DNA from 3 places in the Lysinibacillus sp. OF-1 genome. Region 3 is predicted to be linked to each of the others. Evidence: riboswitches for the same ligand, from Rfam matches in the RefSeq annotation. Region 3 holds a riboswitch; each other region holds the start of a gene.
The links. A riboswitch is a leader RNA that binds a small molecule or an ion and turns the genes downstream of it on or off. The one in region 3 is predicted to bind cobalamin.
Positions count from the first base shown of each region.

Region 1 (7,842 bases), 150 kb from region 3:
TCGCTGTTTTAAATTTAATAGATGAATTATTAGTAACGATGGATTATATGCAATCGGTTTTCCATCAAAAAGCAGAGCAATTTGCACATGTCATTAAAATGGGTCGTACGCATTTACAGGATGCCGTGCCAATTCGCTTAGGACAAGAGTTTGAAGCTTATTGCCGCGTGATTAACCGTGATATCGTACGCATTCGTCAAACACGTCCAAATTTATATGACGTGAACATGGGTGCAACGGCTGTTGGAACAGGTTTAAATGCCTTCCCAGATTACATTAAATCCGTTGATGAGCATCTTGCTGAAATTTCTGGTTTACCATTAAAAGGTGCGACACATTTAGTGGATGCAACACAAAATACAGATGCTTATACAGAAGTATCAGGCGCTTTAAAAATCTGTATGATTAATATGTCTAAAATCGCTAATGACTTACGTTTAATGGCTTCAGGTCCTCGTGCAGGCTTAGGAGAAATCCTTTTACCAGCTCGTCAACCAGGATCTTCGATTATGCCAGGTAAAGTCAACCCAGTTATGCCAGAGGTACTGAACCAAGTTGCCTTCCAAGTGATTGGTAATGACCATACGATTTCACTAGCATCTGAAGCTGGACAATTAGAATTAAACGTAATGGAGCCTGTTTTAGTGTTTAACTTAATTCAGTCCATTAGCATTATGAATAATGTTTTCCGTGCGTTTACGGAAAATTGCTTAAAAGACATCGAAGCAAATGAAGAACGCATGAAAGAATATGTAGAGAAAAGTGTAGGGGTACTAACGGCTGTCAACCCACATATTGGCTATGAAGTAGCAGCACGTCTTGCGCGTGAAGCAATTCTAACAGGTCGTTCTATTCGTGAGCTTTGCATTGAAGAAGGTGTCTTAACAAACGAACAATTAGACTTAATATTAGATCCATATGAAATGACACACCCAGGTATTGCTGGCTCTAGTATCATGAATTTAAAATAATTCCAACATCAAGACTGTAGACATGCTTTACGAGCTGTCTATAGTCTTTTTTTATGCAGTCATCAATAGGCTTGTGTCTTTGTTCTTATAAAAGAGAGCGTATCCTTATGATTTTTAGGATTTTTCAACTATAATAATGGTATGGAAGACATATTTTAGTTGGGGGAATTTGGAATGAGTTTACGAAAAAAGAGTTTACTTGGCTTTGCAGTTTTAAATGTCTTAATGATTATTATTCTCTTTATTGATTTAGCCAATGTAACGACATTAGAATGGCTTTCGACTGTATTAACCATCGTAGGAATAGCCATTACATTAGCTTACACCGTATATGTTCATTACAAAGTGATACAGCCTATCAAACAATTAACAGAGGCTGCACAGGGTATTACGGCAGGCCAATTAGATACAGTTGTCATCGAGGTTCGTGACAAGAGTGAGATTTCTCAGCTAGCGCAATCCTTTTTAGAGATGCAGGAACAATTACGCACAATGACACAAAAAATTGCGCACAGCTCTACAGATTTATCAGCAAGCATCGAAGAATTATCCGCAAGTACGAATGAAATTACGGTAGCTGTGGAAGAAGTCGATCAACAAATGGAGAAAACGTCAGAGGGCTTGAAGCAAGCGGCACAATCTGCCAATGATAGTGCTAATGCTATGCAAGAAACTGTCGATGGAATCGGACGAATTACGGAAGCCACTCAGGATGTGTTTGATCATGCAAAAGATGCCAATGAGATTGCAGGAAATGGAGCGAATATTTTACATGTGGCGAAGGAACAAATGAAATTTATTTCTTCTTCAACCGAAAAAACGAGCGGACTCATGCAGCAATTATCCAATAAAATGACAGATATTAAATCGATGACTGAGATGATTACAGCTATTACGGACCAAACGAATTTATTGGCATTGAATGCCGCCATTGAAGCAGCTCGAGCTGGAGAACATGGGAAAGGCTTCGCAGTTGTGGCAGAGGAAGTGCGTCAATTAGCAGAGCAATCCAAGCATTCTGCTGCACAAATCGTGGACTTAGTAGTGGGCATTGAAACTGACACGAAACAGGTAGCATCCTCAGTGGAGGAGGATTTAAAAAATGTTCAGCAGGGTGTCTATGTCATTGATGAGGCAACAAAATCCTTTGGCACGATTTCACAGCATGTTAGTCAAATGACGAGCCAGCTTGAGGATATTTCAACAACAGCTGAACAGCTTTCTAGCAGTGCCAATGAAGTAGCTTCCTCTGTGACAACGATTGCTAATGGTATGGGTAAGCTATCGCATTATACAGAGGCTGTTTTACATTCAATGGATGAGCAAACAGCCTCAATGCAAGCTGTCAATCATGTGACACAGGATTTAAGCGTACAAGCTGATAATTTACAAAAGCTAACAAATCAATTTCAGGTTTAAGCAAGAAAAACATATTTTCAAGGTTTTTTAGCCCTGAATAGTTATCTAAGAACAAGATGATTTTGCCTCCACAGATAGCTATGCACAAAGGTGGTTTCAGGCGATAGATAAGTAATTTGAAATGCACTTCCTGTCATTAGAATGGGAAGTGTTTTTTATTGGCGGACCAACGTAATTAATTTCTTAGTGAAATCCCTAGAGATCACGTAGATTGTATGCGTAACCTTAACCTACATTCAGCTACTGATTTGTCCTTTTTCACCTTACCAAAGGTGATAGCCATATTTGTTTCTAGCCGTATCCTCTATTTACACCATATTGACAACACCTTCATTTTTGACAGCTGTTGCCATCGCTTCTTGGAATAATTTGAGTGATTCTTCATTCCCATCCTCTTTAAAAAAATCGCTATTTACCTTACCAAAAGAGATGCTAACCTTAACTAGCTTGCCCTCTCTTCATCACAGCCTAAACAATAGCTAGTAGAGAGCCTATGATTACGTGCAATGCTTCGCCTCTATAGACTCAATAAAACCATTATTTCCTGTCGTAGCGCTATCTTCTTTGTAATACATTAAATAAATGACAATGAAAGGGGCCAGGAGATGGGCTTATTTGATGGATTAATCGGCAATGCGAGCGAGGTGAATTTAGAAAAATTACAGGAGGAGGTCCGTGATTTATTGATTCCAAACGAAACAATCAAAAATGCCTATAAAATTATAAGAGACACGTTTATTTTTACGAATAAACGATTAATCCTTATCGATAAGCAAGGGGTGACTGGCAAGAAAACCGAATATCATTCCATCCCCTATAAAAATATCGTTCATTTTTCAGTAGAAACAGCCGGGACATTTGATTTAGATGCAGAGCTCAAAATATGGGTGTCAGGCAGTTCGTTACCGATTCAAAAAAACTTCAACAAGGCGACGAATATTTACAAAGTGCAAAGTGTTTTAGCGCAGTATGTTTTGGGGACGTAATGTATGGTACTAAAAGCCCGCATTTATGCGAGGCTTTTTTGTTGTGCAAAGAAAGGATGATAAAGATGAGGAAATTACCTTGTGAAGGGTGTAAGGGATTCCAGTTCCGATTACGAAACAGGCACATAATGTAGAGAAGGTGTTAAGAGATAATAAAGTTGTTTAACTAAGAAGGACACATATATGGTAATATTTATTTAAAAAGATGGAGTGGATTATGAGTAATTCTATTAATTATAAAATATGGACGGTGTGTATGATTCAAAGTGAAGAGAAGGTTTTACTTCTGGATAGACAGCACGACAATTTCAAAGGTTTTATTCCACCGGGTGGTAAAGTTGAATTTCCTGAAAGTATTGTAGAAAGTGCTATCAGAGAAGTAAAAGAAGAAACGGGGTTAGAAGTTAGAAACCTTATTTATAAAGGGCTTTATGAATATGTTAATCCAGTCGCAAAAGATAGATATATGATATTTAATTACATAACAAAGGATTTCGAGGGTGAACTCTTGAAAGATGCTCCAGAGGGGAAAGCGGTTTGGGTAGATATAGAGAGCGCATATAAACTTCCTATGCAGCCATCGATACGGAGAAGATTTCCTTTATTTTTTCAAGATGGAACATTTGAGATTCAAGTTGAATGGAACCACGAAGAAAATAAAGAAGGGAAAGTTACTATACGTCACACCTAAAACTTGTTATTGGACTGACAGGGGGGCAATCGTTCAATAGAGCAGTCGCTTTTCAATAACATCGAGGTCAGTTCAATACATATATATGTGAAGAATAAATAATGGGGCTTAAATTTACCCACTTTGTTAAATAGTTTAACTTTCAATATCTAAATGGTAGAGAGGGATTAAGAATAGCTAGAGAAAATTCTAAAATAAAAGGTGCTTGACCGTCCTTTTGTTTATTAAACGAACGGTGCAGATTGTTGAAGAAGAAATTTTATAATAGTGATTTATTAAAGAATAGGGAAGTGGCAGTAACCATGAACTACATAATCAGATTAGCGAATGAAAACGACTTATCGGGTTTATGTGATAGTAGAAATAATAAAGATCTATTCACGAATTATTTAAAGCAATTTGCAAAAAAGGAATAATATCAAGACGCACTTATATTAGGTTTTGGAGTTCTTAAATTAAAAGGTACTTTGCTTCCTAAATTAAGTGACCTATATGTAAAAGAGGATTATCGTGGTAATGGTATAGGTTCAGACTTAATGAGGTATAGAGAAAATATTGCAAAGAGTTTAGGACATTCTGAAATATTTGTGAGTGTTGGCCCGATAGAAAATCCCAACATGATAAAGTTAATTAGCAAACACGGTTACGAACCTATCTCTTACCTATAATAAAACCTACACAAGAATTGATTTCAAGAAGTTGTTGAACTAACGGGGCTAGTTGAACAAGATTTAAACAACTTTAAAGAGCCTTCTTATAATATAATTTTTGTATTTTTTGATTAGAAATAACTTTATTATCATTTTACAGAAAGCAATTAAAGTGATGCTCAGTGTGACATGAGGAAAACCTAGTATTCTATGCATCCATTTTACATGGAATTATTTTGAAATAATTAGTATTTTTTAGCATAAATTGACTTTGGACATACAATACTTTACAATGATTAGCTAAGGAATAGAGAATTTTCGCAAATTTCCTTACCAACTGAATAGCGTGTAGTAATAGGTGTAAATTGCGTGCAATTTGCTTAAAAGGGAAGTCGGTGCGAATCCGACACTGTCCCGCAACTGTAAATGTGAGCGACTTTTCAGCAACCACTGTCAAATGATGGGAAGGAGAAAAGTGGCAATGACCATGAGTCAGGATACCTGCCTGTTACGAGTACACACCAGTAACCTACGAGGAATAGGAGGTGGCATGTTGACAAAACAGAATGCTCTGTTCGTCACGGTACGTCAAACGCCCAAAGTAAATGAAGGGGTTCGCAATCGGGCTCATTTACACATACTTAGGGTTTGTTTGGCATTGGGTGATGAACGAAGATAAGCGAAGGATTTCCTCAAAAATGGTAGGAAATCCTTTTTGTTTTGACATTATGTACGCAAAGGGGATGCATGTATGACTTCTTTAGATATGAACATTTGTAAGCAGCCACGCACAGAAGTTGCCAAGAAAGCGAAAACAAGAATGGCGGTCGAATCATTGATTGACCAATTATTAGCAACGAAGCTGATCCGCAATGATCGCTTCTTTGAGCAAATTTTATATAATAAAGAAATTATTTGGATACAAAATGGGGATGTGGACGGGCATCTTTTCGCGAAGGCAGCGGTAACCGATCAACTGAAAACGAAGACCAATAGCTTTATGATGTATATGCCCACTAACCCGATTGTCTATGAGGTTAACGGGGAGTCATACCATTTAATTACACGCATTGATTCCACACGTGCCAAGCCCAACCTTGACCGTCTGTCACTGGAGCCAAAGCCTGTTTTAAGTGCAGCACGTGTCAATGATGTATTATGCTCGATTGTGATGCGCTTTTATGAAACATATCTACACGATTTAGCGCCTCAACATGATAAGTTAATAGCCTTTGTGCAGCAGGAATATGCCCAATTTATTGAAGCGGTTCAGGCATTAAATGATTACCATTTCAACTGGCATCCACGCGGCAACGGTCACGAGCTATTGCTGCAATTAATTGATCAACTGCAAATTTTAAAAAGTTATCCTGGTAAAGTGCTAGTTGATTTCACAAACACGCATGACTACGTGATTGTCGAGCCTGCATACCTTGTGCACAGTCCTACAAAGAAAGCAGTAGGCGCATTATAAACTCAAGCCCTCCATCAAACGGAGGGCTTGTTTTTATTTATTTGAAGGGTAGGGGGTAAATACTCTCGTTCGAGCAGCGAATACTCGCGGAAGCAGATGAAATACTCTCGTTCGAGCAACGAATACTCGCGGAAGGAGATGAAATACTCTCGTTCGAGCAGCGAATACTCGCGGAAGGAGATGAAATACTCTCGTTCGAGCAGCGAATACTCGCGGAAGGAGATGAAATACTCTCGTTCGAGCGGGGAATACTCGCGGAAACAGATGAAATACTCTCGTTCGAGCAAGGAATACTCGCGGAAGGAGATGAAATACTCTCGCTCCAGCAAGGAATACTCGCGCAAACAGGGTAAATATTCTCGCTCAAAGCAAGTAAACACCCGCGCAAGCAAACGGCTTCGCGCGGGCAGGATCACCTACTTACAGACAATGCATGGCTGCTTGTGCTTCGTGCCAAGGAACAGAATATCCTTTGCCCTTCGCACAAAAGATGCTGGAGGAGCTGTATTCTGGGTCGGCATTTTTATCGTAGCCAATCTGTGCAATAACTGCCTCTGCATTATGGCACACATCATAGCCATCAAATTGGAGTGTGAGTGCGCCCTTACCATTGGTATAGGCCGCAAAGGTTGTGCTATAGCTCATTAGGGTGGCGACGGGCGCTCGTCCCGTTAGCACAACATCTGTTTCGGATAAGATGGGGTCATCGAATGTGCCAGCAGCTTGCTGTATGTCGCTCATCATGCGGCCGATAAAGTCGTTCGAAGCCTTCATTTTAAAGCGATAATAAGGTTCAAGCAGGATGTTCTGTGCTTGCTCAAGTCCTTGACGTAGCGCACGGAAACTAGCTTCTCGGAAATCGCCGCCCGATGTATGTTCATTATGTCCGCGACCTGTTAGCAGTGTAAAATGAACATCTGTCAGAGGGAAGCCTGTGAGTAAGCCATGGTGATCACGCTCAAACAGGTGCTTTTCAACAAGGCGTTGGTTGCCTACCGATAAATGATCCGCATGGCAGGCATTGCTAAATGTATTACCTACTCCTCGTGGATTGGGCTCCATTAGTAAATGAACTTCTGCATAATGCTTGAGGGGCTCAAAATGACCATAGCCTGTCACCGTCGTCACAATGGTTTCCATATATAAAATTTGGGGCTCGCCAAAGGAGACCGTTAATGAAAAACGCTTCATTAACACCTCTGTCAGTACCTCCAACTGAATAACGCCCATAATGTGCACATGGATTTCCTGGAACTTTTCCTGCCAAACCACACGTAAGGAAGGCTCTTCTGCTTCTAGTAAACGGAAAATTTGTAACACTTCCTTGATATGCTGATGGCCCTCATATTGAACCTTTGCCTGTAGCGTTGGGACAAGCTCATAGGGCTGTGACAGCACAGTAGTGCCGATGCGGTCTCCAATATTGGCCTGACTAAGTCCTTTAACAGCAAAAATCTCTCCCGCTTCAACCTGTTGGACGGTATCAAAGCGACTGCCATTATAGAGGCGAATTTCAGTCACTTTTTCTGTCACTTCTTCAAACGAAAATTCATCCCGAACATGTAAAACTCCCTTGACAGCCTTCATAAATGTTAAACGCTGGTGGCCGTCATGACGAATTTTAAAAACCTCCCCCTCAAACGGTGCATTC
Region 1 covers NZ_CP102798.1:2,126,162-2,134,003, forward strand. The annotation lists gene aspA (aspartate ammonia-lyase) at 1-971, shown strand, start outside; gene NV349_RS10340 (methyl-accepting chemotaxis protein) at 1,146-2,390, shown strand; gene NV349_RS10345 (PH domain-containing protein) at 2,996-3,376, shown strand; gene NV349_RS10350 (8-oxo-dGTP diphosphatase) at 3,594-4,067, shown strand; gene NV349_RS10355 (GNAT family N-acetyltransferase) at 4,535-4,735, shown strand; cobalamin riboswitch at 5,057-5,240, shown strand; gene NV349_RS10360 (hypothetical protein) at 5,469-6,191, shown strand; gene NV349_RS10365 (hypothetical protein) at 6,206-6,520, opposite strand; gene NV349_RS10370 (elongation factor G) at 6,612-7,842, opposite strand, start outside.
Region 1: another riboswitch for cobalamin. It lies ahead of NV349_RS10360 (hypothetical protein); the one in region 3 lies ahead of metE (5-methyltetrahydropteroyltriglutamate--homocysteine S-methyltransferase).

Region 2 (7,842 bases), 1.1 Mb from region 3:
CTTCATAACCAGGCATATAAGCTGGTTCTGGAGCATAATGGGCATTTATTGGAGAATTGGCTTGTATTTCACGACAGAAGGCAATCATCTGCTGTGCAGTTTGGAAGGAAACGGATTGGATTAAATCCGTACGATTTGCATCATAGCTTGGAGAAGTGCTCATTCCGATTTCCTCCAGCATAGCTGCTGTAAAGATCGCACCTTTTAAGGCTTGTGATACGACATGTGGGGCTAGGAAAAATCCTTGATAAAAATCTCCTAATGTATTTAATGTTGCCCCTGCCTCTGCCCCAATACCTGGAGATGTCATACGATACGCACATTTCTCTACTAAATCTGCACGGCCAGCAATATAGCCACCAATTTTCGCCAATCCTCCACCAGGGTTTTTAATGAGTGAGCCTGCCATTAAATCAGCACCAACCTCTGTTGGTTCCTTCGCCTCTACGAACTCACCATAGCAGTTATCTACAAAAATAACGGCATGTGGGGCTAATTTGCGCACCTTTGCGCACATATCAGCAATTTCTGCAATCGTAAAGGATGGACGTGTCGCATAGCCTTTCGAACGTTGAATGGCAATCATTTTTGTTTGCGTAGTAATGGCTGCTTCTACACCTACCCAATCAATTGCTTTATTTTCCACTAAATCCACATGTCGATAGCCTATTTTATAATCTTTCAGTGAACCGGTATCTTTGTTACCACCATCGACAATGGATTGCAATGTGTCATATGGCTGACCAGAAATATAAAGCAGCTCATCACCAGGACGAAGGACACCGAATAGACTAAGCGTGATTGCATGTGTTCCTGAAATAATTTGTGGTCGTACAATGGCAGCCTCCGCCCCAAAAACTTCCGCATAAACACGCTCTAAATTATCGCGTCCCTCATCGTCATAGCCATAGCCATTGGATGGATGTAAATGATAGTCACTTACTTGATGCTTGCGAAATGCTGCTAGCACCTTCTGTTGATTATAAAACGCCATTTCTTCTACCTTTGCATGATAGGGTCGAACTTGCTCCTCTATTTTTGACGCTAAGGATAGCGTTTGTGCTGATAAATTAGATGTAAACGTCATTCTTTTCTTCTCCATTTCACAATTGTCCCGCATTTCAATCAGTAAGATCTATCGACTCTCTAAATTGACTTCACTCATTCTAGAATTCCCTAAATAACTACTGGTATATCAACGCTTTTGACGAATGTTTTTCTTTATTTCAATAACATCTTATCAATTTGTATGAACCCCTGCAAAACTTGCCTATTGTTTCTAAGCGAATTTTACGCTAAGCTAATGTGCGGACTTACTTCAAGAAGCGTATGTAATGACTGATTTTGGCTATTAAATTCATAGATTCTGTTACGTCAAAAAAAGTCTTTTAACTTTTAAAAAAGAAGTTCATTTATTGATAGAAGGGGTGAAAGGGATGGCTTGGGAGGTTTTTAGTATTATTGGAACAATTGCCTTTGCTATTTCTGGGGCAATCATTGCCATGGAAGAAGAATACGATTTATTCGGTGTATATATACTCGGTATTGTCACTGCTTTTGGTGGAGGAGCTATTCGAAATTTACTCATCGGACTGCCTGTCACAACCTTATGGGGACAGGATATGATGTTTCAAATTGCACTAGCTGCGATTACGATATTTTTTATCTTCCCGCATCATCTGATTCAGCATTGGCATCGTTGGGGCAACTTCACAGATGCCATTGGCTTATCCGCATTCGCTATTCAAGGTGCACTCTATGCAGTGAAGCTAGATATGCCAATTAGCGCAGTCGTTGTAGCTGCTGTTTTAACAGGTTCAGGTGGTGGTATTGTGCGAGATTTATTAGCTAGACGGAAGCCGCTAGTTCTCCGTGATGAAGTCTATGGTGTTTGGGCTGCTCTCGCAGGGCTTGTTATCGGATTTGAAGTTTTGACTGGAGACATTTTCCTTTATGTATTATTTGCAGTGATTACAGCATTACGCATTCTTTCCTATATGATGAAGTGGCGTTTGCCTTTGCGAAGGTTGAATCGGGCATAGATACTGTAATTGATAAAAAAATGAATAAGCGCAAATAGTTAATGAACTCTTTGCGCTTATTTGTTATTCAGTAACTATTTAGCCAAAAGATTCATGGCTTCTTCTAATGTCACCATATTTTTCATCATAGAACAAGCAGCATCTAAAAGAGGAAAAGCTAGAGCAGCACCAGAGCCTTCGCCTAATCGCATGTTCATATGCAGCATTGGCTCTACACCAAGTAATGATGCGGCAATTTTAGCCCCTGGTTCCTCTGAAGCATGGGAAGGTATGATAAAGTCTTTTACTTTCGGTTCAATTTGATAAGCAATAAGCGCAGCAATAGTCGAAATAAAACCATCAATAATAACAGGTTTTCGGTGACTTGCGGCAGCCAGCATGATACCAGCCATAGCCCCTATCTCTAGCCCTCCAACTTTAGCTAGAACATCAATGATATCGTTAGGATTAGGGTTGTTGAGAGTAATTGCTTTTTCAATTACTGCTGCTTTATGAGCAATCCCTCCTTGACCAACTCCTGCGCCAAACCCTGTTATTTCAATAGGGTCATAGCCAGTCAAAGCAGCTAATATGGCAGTGCTCGGCGTTGTATTACCAATGCCCATTTCACCTGTTCCAAGTAGGTTGGCTCCTTTTGTGATTTCATCTGTTGCCACATGAATCCCCACTTCAATGGATTGAATAGCCTCTTCTCTTGACATAGCAGGGCCCTGTGCCATGTTATCTGTGCCATGTTTAATTTTATGAATGATAACACCTGCATCAAGCGGAATATCTTCTTTTACCCCAACATCTACTGTTACTACCTTTGCATTGGTAATGCCCGCAATCGCACAAACGCCTGTACCTCCCTTAGGAAAATTTAATGTTTGAAAGACCGTAACATCTTGTGGATTCGTTGTTATGCCTTCCTCACAAACGCCATGATCTGCTGCACAGACAATCATCACTTTTTTATCGACCATTGGATATAATTGTCCTGTTATGCCTGAAAGCTGTACGGCAAGTGATTCTAGTTTACCCAAGCTACCTGGGGGCTTACAAAGCGCATCAATTCGCTTTCTAGCTTGGTCCATACTATTCATATCAGCCCCTTGGATATTTTGAATTGTGTCTTGTAATAATTGCATTATTGTTTCTCCTCTCGTTCTACATGAAGACAAAATAAAAAGTCTGTAGTTTATTGTCATGACAAATAAACTACAGACTTTTCCATCATCTATATACTTCCGAAGCAAGTAGGCAGGTCTCCTGGCTCAAGCTCAACATATCATCGTGCCTTCCCAGCGATTCGCTAGTGGCATTTACGATGACACTCCCTTATACAGTGGCGGGTCCGCTAAAGTTTTTCACTTTATTCCCTATTCTCCCTATTGGGCACCTAATGCTTTTATTAAACTATTTATAATCTACGACAGCGTATTTTTTCTGTCAATATTAGAATACTCGCCTTGTACCATTTCTTCGGTTACCTATTCTTTTTCTATTTCGCTTAGCAATGTTGAGCCTAATAATAGGACCGCTCCTATTATTTGTAGAAGCGCCATTTTTTCTCCTATAATCATCGTGGAAATTACTAATGATGTCAGTGGATCAATATAGCTAAGAATGGCTATACTTTGTCCTTTTAACTGTGACATGCCTAAAAAGAACAATAAAAATCCAACCCCTGCATGGACAAGGCCTAATGTAATTAAGAATAGGACTGATTCAAAACTGATTTTCATGACCTGAAATCCTGTAGTTCCAAGTAGATAGAAGCTAAGGAAAAATGCTGCTAAAGAAAGTTGAATCATTGTATTTTCTGGTTCCTTTAAGCCACATATAAATTTATTTGTCAATGTTAGCGCTGTGTAAAAGCATGCCGCGATAAGACCGTAGACAATGCCTATAAAATGCTCACTGTCCCCAGTGCCTTGACTTTGGACAATCAAATATAGTCCGATAAGGGCCACACAGACATACATTATTTTTCTGCCAACTAGCTTCTCTTTTAAAATAATTGGAGATAAACAGATAACGAGTACTGGTGCAAAATAATAACTCAATGCAGCATTGGCAATCGTTGTTGCTTTATAAGCCTGAAATAAAAAAATCCAGTTCCCACACAAGGCGATACTAGAAAGTATTAATTTCCACTTATTTTTTATAATCTCTAATTTCGAAAAACTTTTCTTTTTATAAATAAAAATCACTACTAAAAAACAAGCACCTATTAAACTCATCCAAAAAGCGATTTCACTTGAAGATAACGGAATATACTTGGCAAAAACACCAACTGCTCCAAAAATAATCATGGATAATACAAATGCTAATTTTCCGCTCATTACAAATACCTACTTTCTACGTATAAAGTATTAACCTATACAGTAGAATCTATTGAAAATGAGCAAACTGTTATTGTATGCCTAAACAGTAGATTCTACTGTAAAGACATTGTTGGGGGTGCTATTGAACAAAACATACAAAATCCCTCCTTCACCTACATAATTGTAACATATTTCTGAAAATTAAAGAGTAAGTTTTATAAAGAAAGGGGTCACTAATCCCTTCATACTATTATGAGTATGTACAATATAAGGTAAGTCATAAATTTTCTTTGAGGAGGAGTTAGGATGAATGCAAGAGAATTGAGAAATGCTATTGCGGAGACTTGTGAAAATTATGATAGTCACTACGCTCAGTTAGTGAAACCAATCAATCAGTTATTAATGAATGTCGATGCTAGTATAAGTAACGAAACAGCGAATATAATCATCGAAAATTTGAAGTTATATTATAGCGGGGATAAATACATGACGGAATGTCACTTCGATGAGAGTGAAAATTTCTTAAAAGATGGTCTTGAACTTCTTCAAAAGGGGGATCTTGCGAATGGTACTTTACAAATATATGGTGCTGGTTTAAATTTTTCCAGTTATGCTTTAAAGGTTCGTGGGCAAAAAAATGTGAATCCGTATATTAACTTTGAAAAAAATTTCAGCCTCATCATGAACACACTCCGAAAATAAGTATATAAAAAAGGTGATGTCAATGATAGAAACAGCCACTTTGAAAAGCGAGAGGTTGATTTCCGTTCCACCAGCGTCCTTTCAGGGGGCGTCCGATGATGAGCCGCTTCACTCACTGCGTTCGCTCCAAGGTCCCCTCTGTGACGCTAAATCCCCTAGGAGTGACACTGGCTCCACTCCAATCAACCATATGTAAAAGTGGCTTTTCCTTCTCTTTCATACGAACCGTAGTGAACAAAATAGCCCATTATTTGTCTGATGAGAGAAAGGATAGCCCTTTATTTTCAATGTGAAGAAGTGGTAAGTAACAACACCCCTCCATAAAGAGTAGTGAACACCTTTGCTAAAAAGGTACCATTTTTATGCATTGGAATGGAAGGCTACTTGACTCCCGTGGGATAGTGAGACAGGCGAGCCTCTAAACGGAGCGGTAGCAGAGGAAGCGGCTCGGCGCTCGCTACCAGGAAAGCAAGTAGCCTGCAACGGAAATCCATTTTCACCCTTCACAAAAATGCTATGGATGGTTTTATTTTTCATTATGTCATTTATTTAAATTCTAATTCTCCATCGTAAGCTAGCATGCCGCCTTCAAGATTTGTTACATCAAATCCTTGCGCTTCTAAATAAGCACATGCATTAGCAGAACGAGCACCAGCCTTACAAACAACAATATATGGCTTTTCTACGTCTAATTCCTCTAAACGTTCCGGGATTGTCCCAAGGGCAATGTGCTTGGCACCAGGAATCATGCCGTGTGCTACTTCATCCTCTTCACGTACATCAATAATATATAGGTCCTCATTTGCATCTAATCGTTCTAGTAATTGTGTTGTTTCCATTGATTTCATGAACTTTTTTCCTCCAAAATTTCAAATTCCACTTACATTATAGCTTGTAACAAAAAAAACAGCCAGTGTGGTGAACACAAGCTGTTTAACAATTTTTTATCCTTCTGTCTCTAAAAACTCTATTTGTTTTGCTGGAACGAATGTAGAAATGGCGTGCTTGTAGATTAGGTGCTGCTTATTTTCAGCATCCATTAATAAAACTGTAAAATTGTCATATGATTTCACAGTCCCTTTTAACTGAAATCCATTTAACAGAAATACAGTTACAAAAACACTGTTTTTACGTAGTTGGTTCAAGAACGTATCTTGCAAGTTGATTGATTTCATCAAATAGCCTCCCCACTAACTTTCTACCTCTTCACTCCTATAGTAGCATGTTCTACCAATTTATCAATTAGTAATTTTTAGAAATTTTTCTTAATTATTATAATTGTTCATCCGTCGTAATAAAATGGACATCCATTTTATTGCGAAAATAGGTAAGTTGTCTTTTTGCATAGCGGCGTGAATTTTGTTTTAAGCTATCAATAGCTTCTTCGAGGGTACATTTGCCATCCAAATAATCATACAATTCCTTATAGCCAATTGCTTGTATGGACTGCACATTTCGAATATTTTGCTGCCATAAACCTTTGACTTCTTCTAAAAGGCCATTGTCCATCATTAAATCAACACGACGGTTAATGCGGTCATAAAGCACTTCACGGGTCATATTTTGACCTAACCCCAAAATGACATGCTTATAAAGAGGTACTTCCCCTCGGTTTTGTGCTTCAGCTGCTTTGGATACACCGCTTAATTCCAGCATTTCTAATGCACGAATGACACGACGCGTATTGTTTGGATGAATCGTCTCCGCTGTTTGAGGGTCTAGTTGTTTTAATTTATCATGCATTGCCTCAGGGCCAAGCTTTGCTAATTCATCATAGTAGGCTTTTCGTGCTTCCTCATCAACTTTCTCATCAGTAAATTGGAAATCATAGAGGACCGCTTGTACATATAAGCCTGAGCCACCTACTATAATGGGTAATTTTTGTCGAGATTGGATTTCTGCAATTTTTGCTCGGACTAATTTTTGATAATCCGCTACTGAAAAAGATTCTGTCGGCTCTAAAAAACTGAGTAGATGGTGTGGTACGCCCTCCATCTCTTCTTCCTTAATTTTAGCAGTCCCAATATCGAGTCCTTTATAAATTTGCATGGAGTCGCCATTAATGACTTCACCGTTATATTTTTTCGCCAGTTCAATGCTTAAAGCTGTTTTACCAGAGGCAGTTGGTCCTACAATCGCTACGACCTCTGCCTGCTGTAATTTAGTTTCTATCATATTTTTCTAACCACCGTAATAATACTTGAAAGACCGCTTCTTGGTTGTCTTCATTTAAAATTTCATGCCGTTTGTCCTCAAATAAATAAACCGTTACATCTTTTACTCCTACTGTTGCCAATTGTTCAGCAACTGTGTAAACGCCCAGCCCCTGTTCGCCAACCGGGTCTTTACTTCCGCTTATCAAGAGAATAGGAAGATTTTTTCTTATTTTTGCTAATTCTTTTTTACGATTAAGTGTTGCAAAGCCCGTTGTTAAATCGACAAAAAATTGATTGGTTGGAATAAAGCCACAATATGGGTCATCTATATACTTCTGCACCTCTTGTTGGACAGAACATAGCCAGTCATAGGCCGTCTTTGGATTTGGAAACTGTTTATTAAAGCTACCAAAACTCAATTGATTTAGCAGCTTACTTTCAGTTTCTTTCCCTAGCCCCTTAGCTAATACCTTGGCTACGATATTTCCAACAGTATGCAGGGCTGTCACATTTCCCGTACCACAGAGAATAACATTGTCTACTTGTTCACCATACAGTTGAATATATCGTCTAGTAATGAATGACCCCATACTATGACCAAAAATAATGAATGGTACATTTGCATAAGGTGCA
Region 2 covers NZ_CP102798.1:1,218,154-1,225,995, reverse strand. The annotation lists gene NV349_RS05725 (methionine gamma-lyase family protein) at 1-1,087, opposite strand, end outside; gene NV349_RS05720 (trimeric intracellular cation channel family protein) at 1,437-2,042, shown strand; gene cobT (nicotinate-nucleotide--dimethylbenzimidazole phosphoribosyltransferase) at 2,117-3,172, opposite strand; cobalamin riboswitch at 3,267-3,442, opposite strand; gene NV349_RS05710 (DMT family transporter) at 3,515-4,369, opposite strand; gene NV349_RS05705 (hypothetical protein) at 4,658-5,053, shown strand; gene NV349_RS05700 (rhodanese-like domain-containing protein) at 5,599-5,901, opposite strand; gene hfq (RNA chaperone Hfq) at 5,998-6,228, opposite strand; gene miaA (tRNA (adenosine(37)-N6)-dimethylallyltransferase MiaA) at 6,326-7,228, opposite strand; gene NV349_RS05685 (alpha/beta fold hydrolase) at 7,215-7,842, opposite strand, start outside.
Region 2: another riboswitch for cobalamin. It lies ahead of cobT (nicotinate-nucleotide--dimethylbenzimidazole phosphoribosyltransferase); the one in region 3 lies ahead of metE (5-methyltetrahydropteroyltriglutamate--homocysteine S-methyltransferase).

Region 3 (7,842 bases):
CGTAATGTTTTCGTTGCAGCAACCATATTAGCCAAAGCTGCAACAGTTTCAGTTTCTTTTCTTGTTTTTAAACCACAATCTGGGTTCACCCAAAATTGATGGGAATCTAACACCTGTAAACTATCTCTCATAATAGTTAGCATTTCTTCATTGCTTGGCACACGAGGACTATGAATATCATAAACGCCTAAGCCAATGCCCTTTTGATAAGGTTGCCCTTGCAGTGATGTAATGAGCTCCCCGTGACTTCTTGATGTTTCAATGGAAATCACGTCTGCATCAAGTGCACTAATCGGTTCGATGAAATCGTTAAATTCGCAGTAGCACATATGTGTATGGATTTGTGTTTCATCTTTGACACTAGCTGTAGCCAGCTTAAAGGAATTAACAGCCCATTCTAAGTAAGCTCCCCATTCTTCTTTTCGTAGCGGTAAACCTTCTCTTAGAGCTGGCTCATCCACTTGAATAATTGAAATACCTGCGTTTTCGAGTGCCTCAACCTCTTTGCGAAGTGCTAATGCAATTTGATAAGCGACATCTTTACGTGACAGATCGTCTCGTACAAAGGACCAATTTAATATCGTCACTGGTCCTGTCAGCATACCTTTTACAAAGCGCTTTGTTAAGCTTTGAGCATAGGCTGACTCTTTTACAGTTATTGCTGAAGACCACGCAACATCTCCATAAATGATCGGTGGCTTGACACAGCGTGAGCCATAGGAAACGACCCATGCTTTTTTTGTAAAGGCAAAGCCAGTCAGCTTTTCACCAAAGTATTCGACCATGTCTGTACGCTCAAATTCACCGTGAACGAGTACATCGATATCTAGTTCCTCTTGTATCGTAATCCAGCGTTTTGTTTCCTGCTCTATAAATGCCTCATAGGCTTCATTCGATAATTGTTTTTTACGCCAAGCATTACGATTCCTTTTCACCTCATCAGATTGTGGGAAGCTTCCGATTGTTGTTGTTGGGAATAGCGGTAACGCTAACGCTTGCTGCTGCATCTTTTGACGCTGAGCAAATTCACTATGTCGTTCAAAATCTTGCGTTGTCACAGTTTGAACTGCTTGATGGATCAACTTGTTTTGACGGATTGGATGGTTTTTTAGAGCCTCAATTGCCTTCATACTTTCAGAAAAATTATGCTGTAAGATACCCTCTGTATCTCGTCTACATTTAGTTAGCTCCGTGATTTCTACAATCTTTTCATCTGCGAAGGCTAAGGCATGCTTCAGAACAGGGTCAATCTCATTTTCAAGAGCAGTTGTGATCGGTACATGTTGTAGATTGCTGGATGGTTGAATCCATAGCTCTGCTGCATTACTTAAATGCTCAATTGCCTGAATTGTAGCATTGACCTCCGCTAAGTTGGAACGCCAAATATCACGTCCATTAACAACCCCGACTGCCAATACTTTGTCCTGAGGGAAACCATATTGACGAAGTGACGCCATATTTCCTTTATAGCCATGAACAAAGTCTAGGCCAAATCCTTCTACAGGCAATGTAATCAATGTTTCATAGTTGCATAATGCTTCAAAATAAGTTTGCAGCATGATTTTCGCTTCTGGAACCGCAACGGCTAACTGGTCGTAAATCTCTTGCACAAGCTTGATGTCTGCTGGATCAAGGGTTGTGACAAGTGATGGCTCTTCTAGTTGAATCCAATTTGCACCTGCATCTACTAATTCTTTTAATACTTGTGTATAGAGCGGTATTAGAGCTAATAAGTATTCAACCTGTGTGAATTTGCTATAGCCTTTTGTTAACTTGCAGAATGTATAGGGACCAATCAATGTTGGCTTTGCAATAATACCGTACGTTTCTTTCGCCTCTAAGAAATCGGCCAACACTTTATTTTCTGTTAGTTTCAAGGCCTGTCCCTCGTATTCAGGAACAATATAGTGATAGTTTGTATTAAACCATTTTGTCATCTCACTAGCTACAGCTGTTTTATTCCCTCTTGCTACGCTGTAGTAGGTAGATAAATCTACTTTCCCTCCCTGCCAGTTAAAGCGTTTTGGGATGAGACCAAACATTAATGCTGTATCTAACATTCTATCGTAATACGTAAAATCGCCAACTGTCACCATGTCGATGCCAAGCTGTAGCTGCTTGTCAATTCTAGCTAAACGGATTTTTTTTAAACTATCCTCAAAATCCTCTTCAGAAAGCTCGTTGCGCCAAAATGCTTCTAATGCTTTTTTCCATTCGCGATCTTCCCCGATATACGGGTAACCAATGAGTGTGCTTGTATAGGTCATTTTTATATCTCCTTTTCAGAAAAAAATAAAAAGCCATTTTCCAAGGAGGAGAATGGCTGCTAGTTGAAATTTTTAATGCTAAAACAATACGAAAAAAGTATCTACTTTCGCATAAATCATTTGTTATCGCACAGTGCCGATTTGGTCACTTTTCACCACCTATTTCCACGTAGGTATTTGGTGTGTACTAGAAATTGGCAGGTCTCCTGGCTTCTCATCAACACGCCTCACAGCCTTCCCGGTTTCCCAGTGGCCTTTGTGATTTGCTCCGAATAACAGTTGCGGGACAGCGTCGGATTTGCACCGACTTCCCTTTTAAGCCAAACTTTCATTTGGCACCAATTCTTACACATTATTCAATTATGCTCCTACTATAACATATCTTTCAGAATAGTAGAAATAATTTTTATACGATTATCTAAATTATTTCTATAATTATTGTAGGGATTGGTTTAAGAAGATAAGGCTACATTGTATTCCATAAAAAAATTTGTTACTATAAAAATACAATTATGAGAGGACTGATGAATGGACAATGATGAACTAATCTATATTTTTATTTGAAATGAATCACTTCAAACGACAAAATATAGGATTAGTCTATCCATTTTTAACAATCAGTTTGCGTTTATTTGTCATGATGTCATTGGCAAATAAAGTTTATTCAGTGAGAGACTAATCCTTCCAATATCCAATTGGGGGGATTTTTTCTTGCTCTCATAGTTTATTCTGTATCTTTCATCTACCTAATAAAGGAGAGAAAAAAATGAGCGATTCTGAACCTATTGTGACGCATGTGATGCTCCGTATAAGTCGTTAGCATCCATCAACTTATACGGAGAAATTTAGCATAGATGGATGTACCGACTTTGTATAAAAGAAAAATGATTTGCTATACAAAGGAGGAATTATCATGTCAATGATACAAGTACAAGACTTAACGTTTTCTTACCCAAGCAGCTTTGATTATATTTTTGAGGGTGTCAACTTTCAGATTGATACAGATTGGAAACTTGGATTTATCGGTAGGAATGGTCGTGGGAAGACAACATTTTTTAATTTGCTATTAGGGAATTATGAGTATAGTGGGAACATCATTTCTTCAGTAGAATTTACTTATTTCCCCTATCCTGTTTCAGACCCAAATAAATATACGTACGAAATTTTTGAAGAAATTTGCCCTCTGGCAGAAGATTGGGAATATATTCGTGAAATAGCCTATCTAGATGTCGATGCTGAGGTCATGTATCGCCCTTTTCAAACATTATCTAATGGAGAGCAAACAAAGGTGTTGCTTGCAGCGCTCTTTTTAACAGAGGGACAGTTTCTATTAATTGATGAGCCAACCAATCATCTCGATACAGATGCACGAAAGACGATCTCTAATTATCTACGCAAGAAAAAAGGATTTATTTTAATTTCGCATGACAGAGCCTTTTTAGATGGCTGTGTTGATCATATTTTATCGATCAATAGAGCCAATATTGATGTTCAAAGTGGTAACTACTCAACTTGGAAGTTAAATTTTGATCGACAGCAGGAACATGAAGAAGCAACTAATCAACGTCTGCAAAAAGATATCGACCGTTTAACGCAGTCTTCCAAGCGTTCGGTAGGTTGGTCTAATCAAGTGGAGGCTTCCAAAAATGGAACTACGAATTCGGGTTCTAAGCTAGATAAAGGCTTTGTTGGACATAAAGCAGCCAAGATGATGAAGCGAGCAAAGAACTTGGAATCTAGGCAGCAAAAAGCGATTCATGAAAAATCAAAACTGCTAAAAAATGTTGAAAAAACGGAATCTTTAAAAGTACAACCATTAGCATTTCCATCAAAAGACATGGTTGTTGTAACGGATGTATCAATTCAGTATGACGACAACTTTGTGAATCAGCCTATTAGCTTCAAAGTGGCGCAAGGTGATCGCATTGTTCTCGATGGCAAAAATGGAAGCGGAAAAAGTAGTATCCTACAGCTGCTTCTTGGCAAGCCTATACAGCATACAGGCTCTATACATTTAGCTGCTGGCCTTATTATCTCCTATGTTCAACAGGATACTGCTCATTTGAAGGGAGCATTATCGGATTTTATTGAAGAGCATGCTATAGATGAGACGTTATTTAAATCTATTCTGCGAAAGATGGACTTTGAGCGGATTCAATTTGATAAAGACATCTCACATTATTCAGGTGGGCAAAAGAAAAAGCTGTTGATTGCCAAAAGTTTGTGTGAAAAAGCACATCTCTATATTTGGGATGAACCCTTAAATTTTATTGATATTTATTCGCGCATGCAGATTGAAGAGCTTATTCAAAGTTTTAATCCTACAATGATTTTTGTGGAGCATGACCAAGCCTTTCAACAAACCGTGGCAACGAAAACAATAGCTTTGTCATAAAGGAATCATTTAGAGAAGAGTCCATTTTCAAAATGGATTCTTCTTTTTAATGAAACCAAGTGACACCTTTATTATTTTTATCTTTAACTATAAAACGTTTAATAATTTTCTGTGATCGACGCACACTATAAAGAAATATTTTATAGAAAGGCTAGCAATCCCATGAAAAAAATCGCTACTTTAATGACTATAGTCACTATTTTGATTATGCCCAGTAAGATTTATGCACAAAGCGAACAAGCTGATGAGAAACTCATCACTGATACATTGATAACAATCCTTAATCCATTTATAGAAAAGGAAATTGACCATTACTACGGCTATCCTAAGCAGTATGGCTTGTATGATGCGAACATTTTGAACGTTATTAGGGAAAGTCAGTTTAGCTTTAGGGTTAACGTTCAAGTTACTACTTTTGAACATGCCCATTCCCCACCATATAGCAAGGAAATCATTACGTTTGAAATCAGTCCAACTGATGTGAACACCCTTCACTATAAACATGAGGCAGATAATGTAGAAAAAGCAATAGATGCATTCTATCGCACAACACTTTTAGACATACAGCAGAGCTTTAATTTGAATTTAGCCTCGTTCATTTCCTATCGATACAATCAATTGCAATACAAGGCTGAAATAAATAATGAAATGAAGCCTCTTGCTACGATTGCAGATGAAATAGCAAACAATATTTTATTTCCTGAGCGAAAGATACCCTATAAAAATGTAGTTGACCCTGTCACCTTTATCAAAGACAATACAGGCTATATGCTCTTTAAAAGGGCAGATGGGACCAATGTAAGCTATCAGCTGCAAAAGAAAGACGGCACATGGACCGTAATAAATAAAGCAAGTAAGCCAGGTAAGAAAATGCAGCATCAATTACCCTGGTATATATAAAGAAGAATGGGAAATTTAATTTTTCCGATTCTTCTTCTTTTGTTAAATAATTTTATAATTAACATTTTTTCTATCATCCCATTTGTGGGAACTCCTTAATGCTAAATCTTTATTATCTTTATCGTTTGCATGAGTCCATTCCACATTATTGAAGGAAAATATTAAGCATTAAAATTTTTCTGAGAAAGTGTTATGATCAGAAAGGATTTATGATTGATGGAGGATTTAAATGAAGGTTGATTTTGAAGAATTATTACATGGTGTTTTTTCATCTTTGCATGCGATAGAAGGCGTAAAGTCTGTCGATTGCATTCTTGAAGTTTTAAAAGATCGAATTGTTTTTCCAGAGATTACTATTTTGATACTGAATGCTAGGTTTGAATTGGTCTATTTGTTTAATGAACAGAAAGTAGTGTTTAAAACGTTAAGAGAAGCTTCGATTGATTCAAATTATATAGAAGAAATCAATTTAATTAATCAGCATTGTAGTTCCATTGAAGGTATTCTAAATGATTTTATTAACACAGATACACTTAAGAATTATTCTTTAAGCCTTCTTTCCTTAAAGTATAAAGAGAAAATTCCGAATAGTTAATATTGTGACAAAGATAGCGTTATAAAAAATGGAATTTGGTAAGAGTTTCTTCTATCAAACTCCATTTTTTAACTCGCCAAGTATTACCATTTATGTTGAAAAAAGATGGTTTGTGCAATGCCAATAAAATATGCTGATTCCGCAATAATATGATTTAACATAACTTTTGCTGTTACATGCATAAGTCCCTCTCCACTTCCACTAATCTATAGAAATAGAGCTTTCAAAGACAGTCACGACATGCTGGGGCTATCAAACCAAGCATGTTTTAATAGCTTAATCCCCTTGTCAATCTCTTCTACCCCTAAATTTGCAAATCCAAGCAAAACTTTTGCGTGCTGTATGACGGAAGGATTGGCGTAAAAAATAGAGGTTGGGTATACTTTTACACCTACCCGTTTTGCTGTTTCAATTAGTTCTTCTTCAGACATTTTATTATTTGGTTCGAGTAGAATATGTAAGCCACTACTAGCCCCATGTATTTTCACGTTATCCCCTAATATTTGATGAATGGACTTTAGTAAAGCCTCATATCTTCTTTTATAGCCATTTCGTGTTTTATTCAAATGTCTCTCCCAATGCCCACTTTCCATAAATAACTGTAAGGTATGCTGATGAAGTCTCGATACAGTTTGAACATAGTAGTTGTTGTTATTAAATAAAAGGGTTAATTCCCTTGGTAAAACCATATAGCTTAGCTTGATGGAAGGAATCAATGATTTTGAAAAAGTGCCCATATAGATGACGCGGTCATTCGAATCTAATCCTTGTAGAGCAGGTATAGGTTTACCTGCATATCGAAACTCCCCATCATAATCATCCTCAATAATATAAGCATTTTCATCCTTGGCCCATTCTAATAATGCTAGTCTTCTTGAAATCGGCATGACCGTTCCGATGGGGAATTGATGGGAAGGGGTGACATAAACAGCCTTGACCCTACTATTTCTTAACTGGCTGATATGAATGCCATGTTCGTCGAGAGGGATAGGTTTCACCTTTATACCATGATCCTTAAACAAGTAACGAACGCGATAATACCCTGGATCTTCCATAGCAAAAAGCTCATTTCTTCCAATTAAATTACATACGATGCCCATTAGAAATTGCAAACCTGCACCAATGACAATTTGGTCTCCTTGGCATTGTACCCCTCTTGCTTCATAAAGATAGCTTGCAATGTAATTCCTTAATTCAAGCTCCCCTTGCGGATCTCCATATAAAAGCAGATGAGCCTGCTCTTCATTCAGGCTTTGCAGTGTTAATGTACGCCATATTTTATAGGGGAAATCTTTTAAATTGATATCTCCATAATTAAAGTTGTACTTAATTGAAGGTAGTTGTTGTTCTTGCGGAGTTGCTAACTGCGGCTCAAAATGATTAGAACTTGTTTGAAAATAGCCCCTTTCGAGTTCTACAACATAAAGCCCCTCTCGTTCTTTACTAATTACATAGCCCTCTGCAAGAAGCTGCTGGTAAGCTGCATCAACCGTGTTGCGACTAATCTGTAAATGTTTAGCTAAGCTGCGCTGAGACGGCAATTTGGTTTGAGCTAAAATATTTCCATTTTGAATTTCAACTTTTATATAGCTATATAACTGAAGATAAAGTGGTTCTTCATTATGCAAGTTAGGTGTCATTTCGAGCATGGCTTATTGGCTCCTTTGAAAATAGCTTTACTGGCA
Region 3 covers NZ_CP102798.1:2,276,603-2,284,444, reverse strand. The annotation lists gene metE (5-methyltetrahydropteroyltriglutamate--homocysteine S-methyltransferase) at 1-2,267, opposite strand, end outside; cobalamin riboswitch at 2,447-2,625, opposite strand; gene NV349_RS11055 (Lsa family ABC-F type ribosomal protection protein) at 3,181-4,662, shown strand; gene NV349_RS11050 (DUF3888 domain-containing protein) at 4,825-5,562, shown strand; gene NV349_RS11045 (hypothetical protein) at 5,792-6,157, shown strand; gene pdxR (MocR-like pyridoxine biosynthesis transcription factor PdxR) at 6,391-7,806, opposite strand.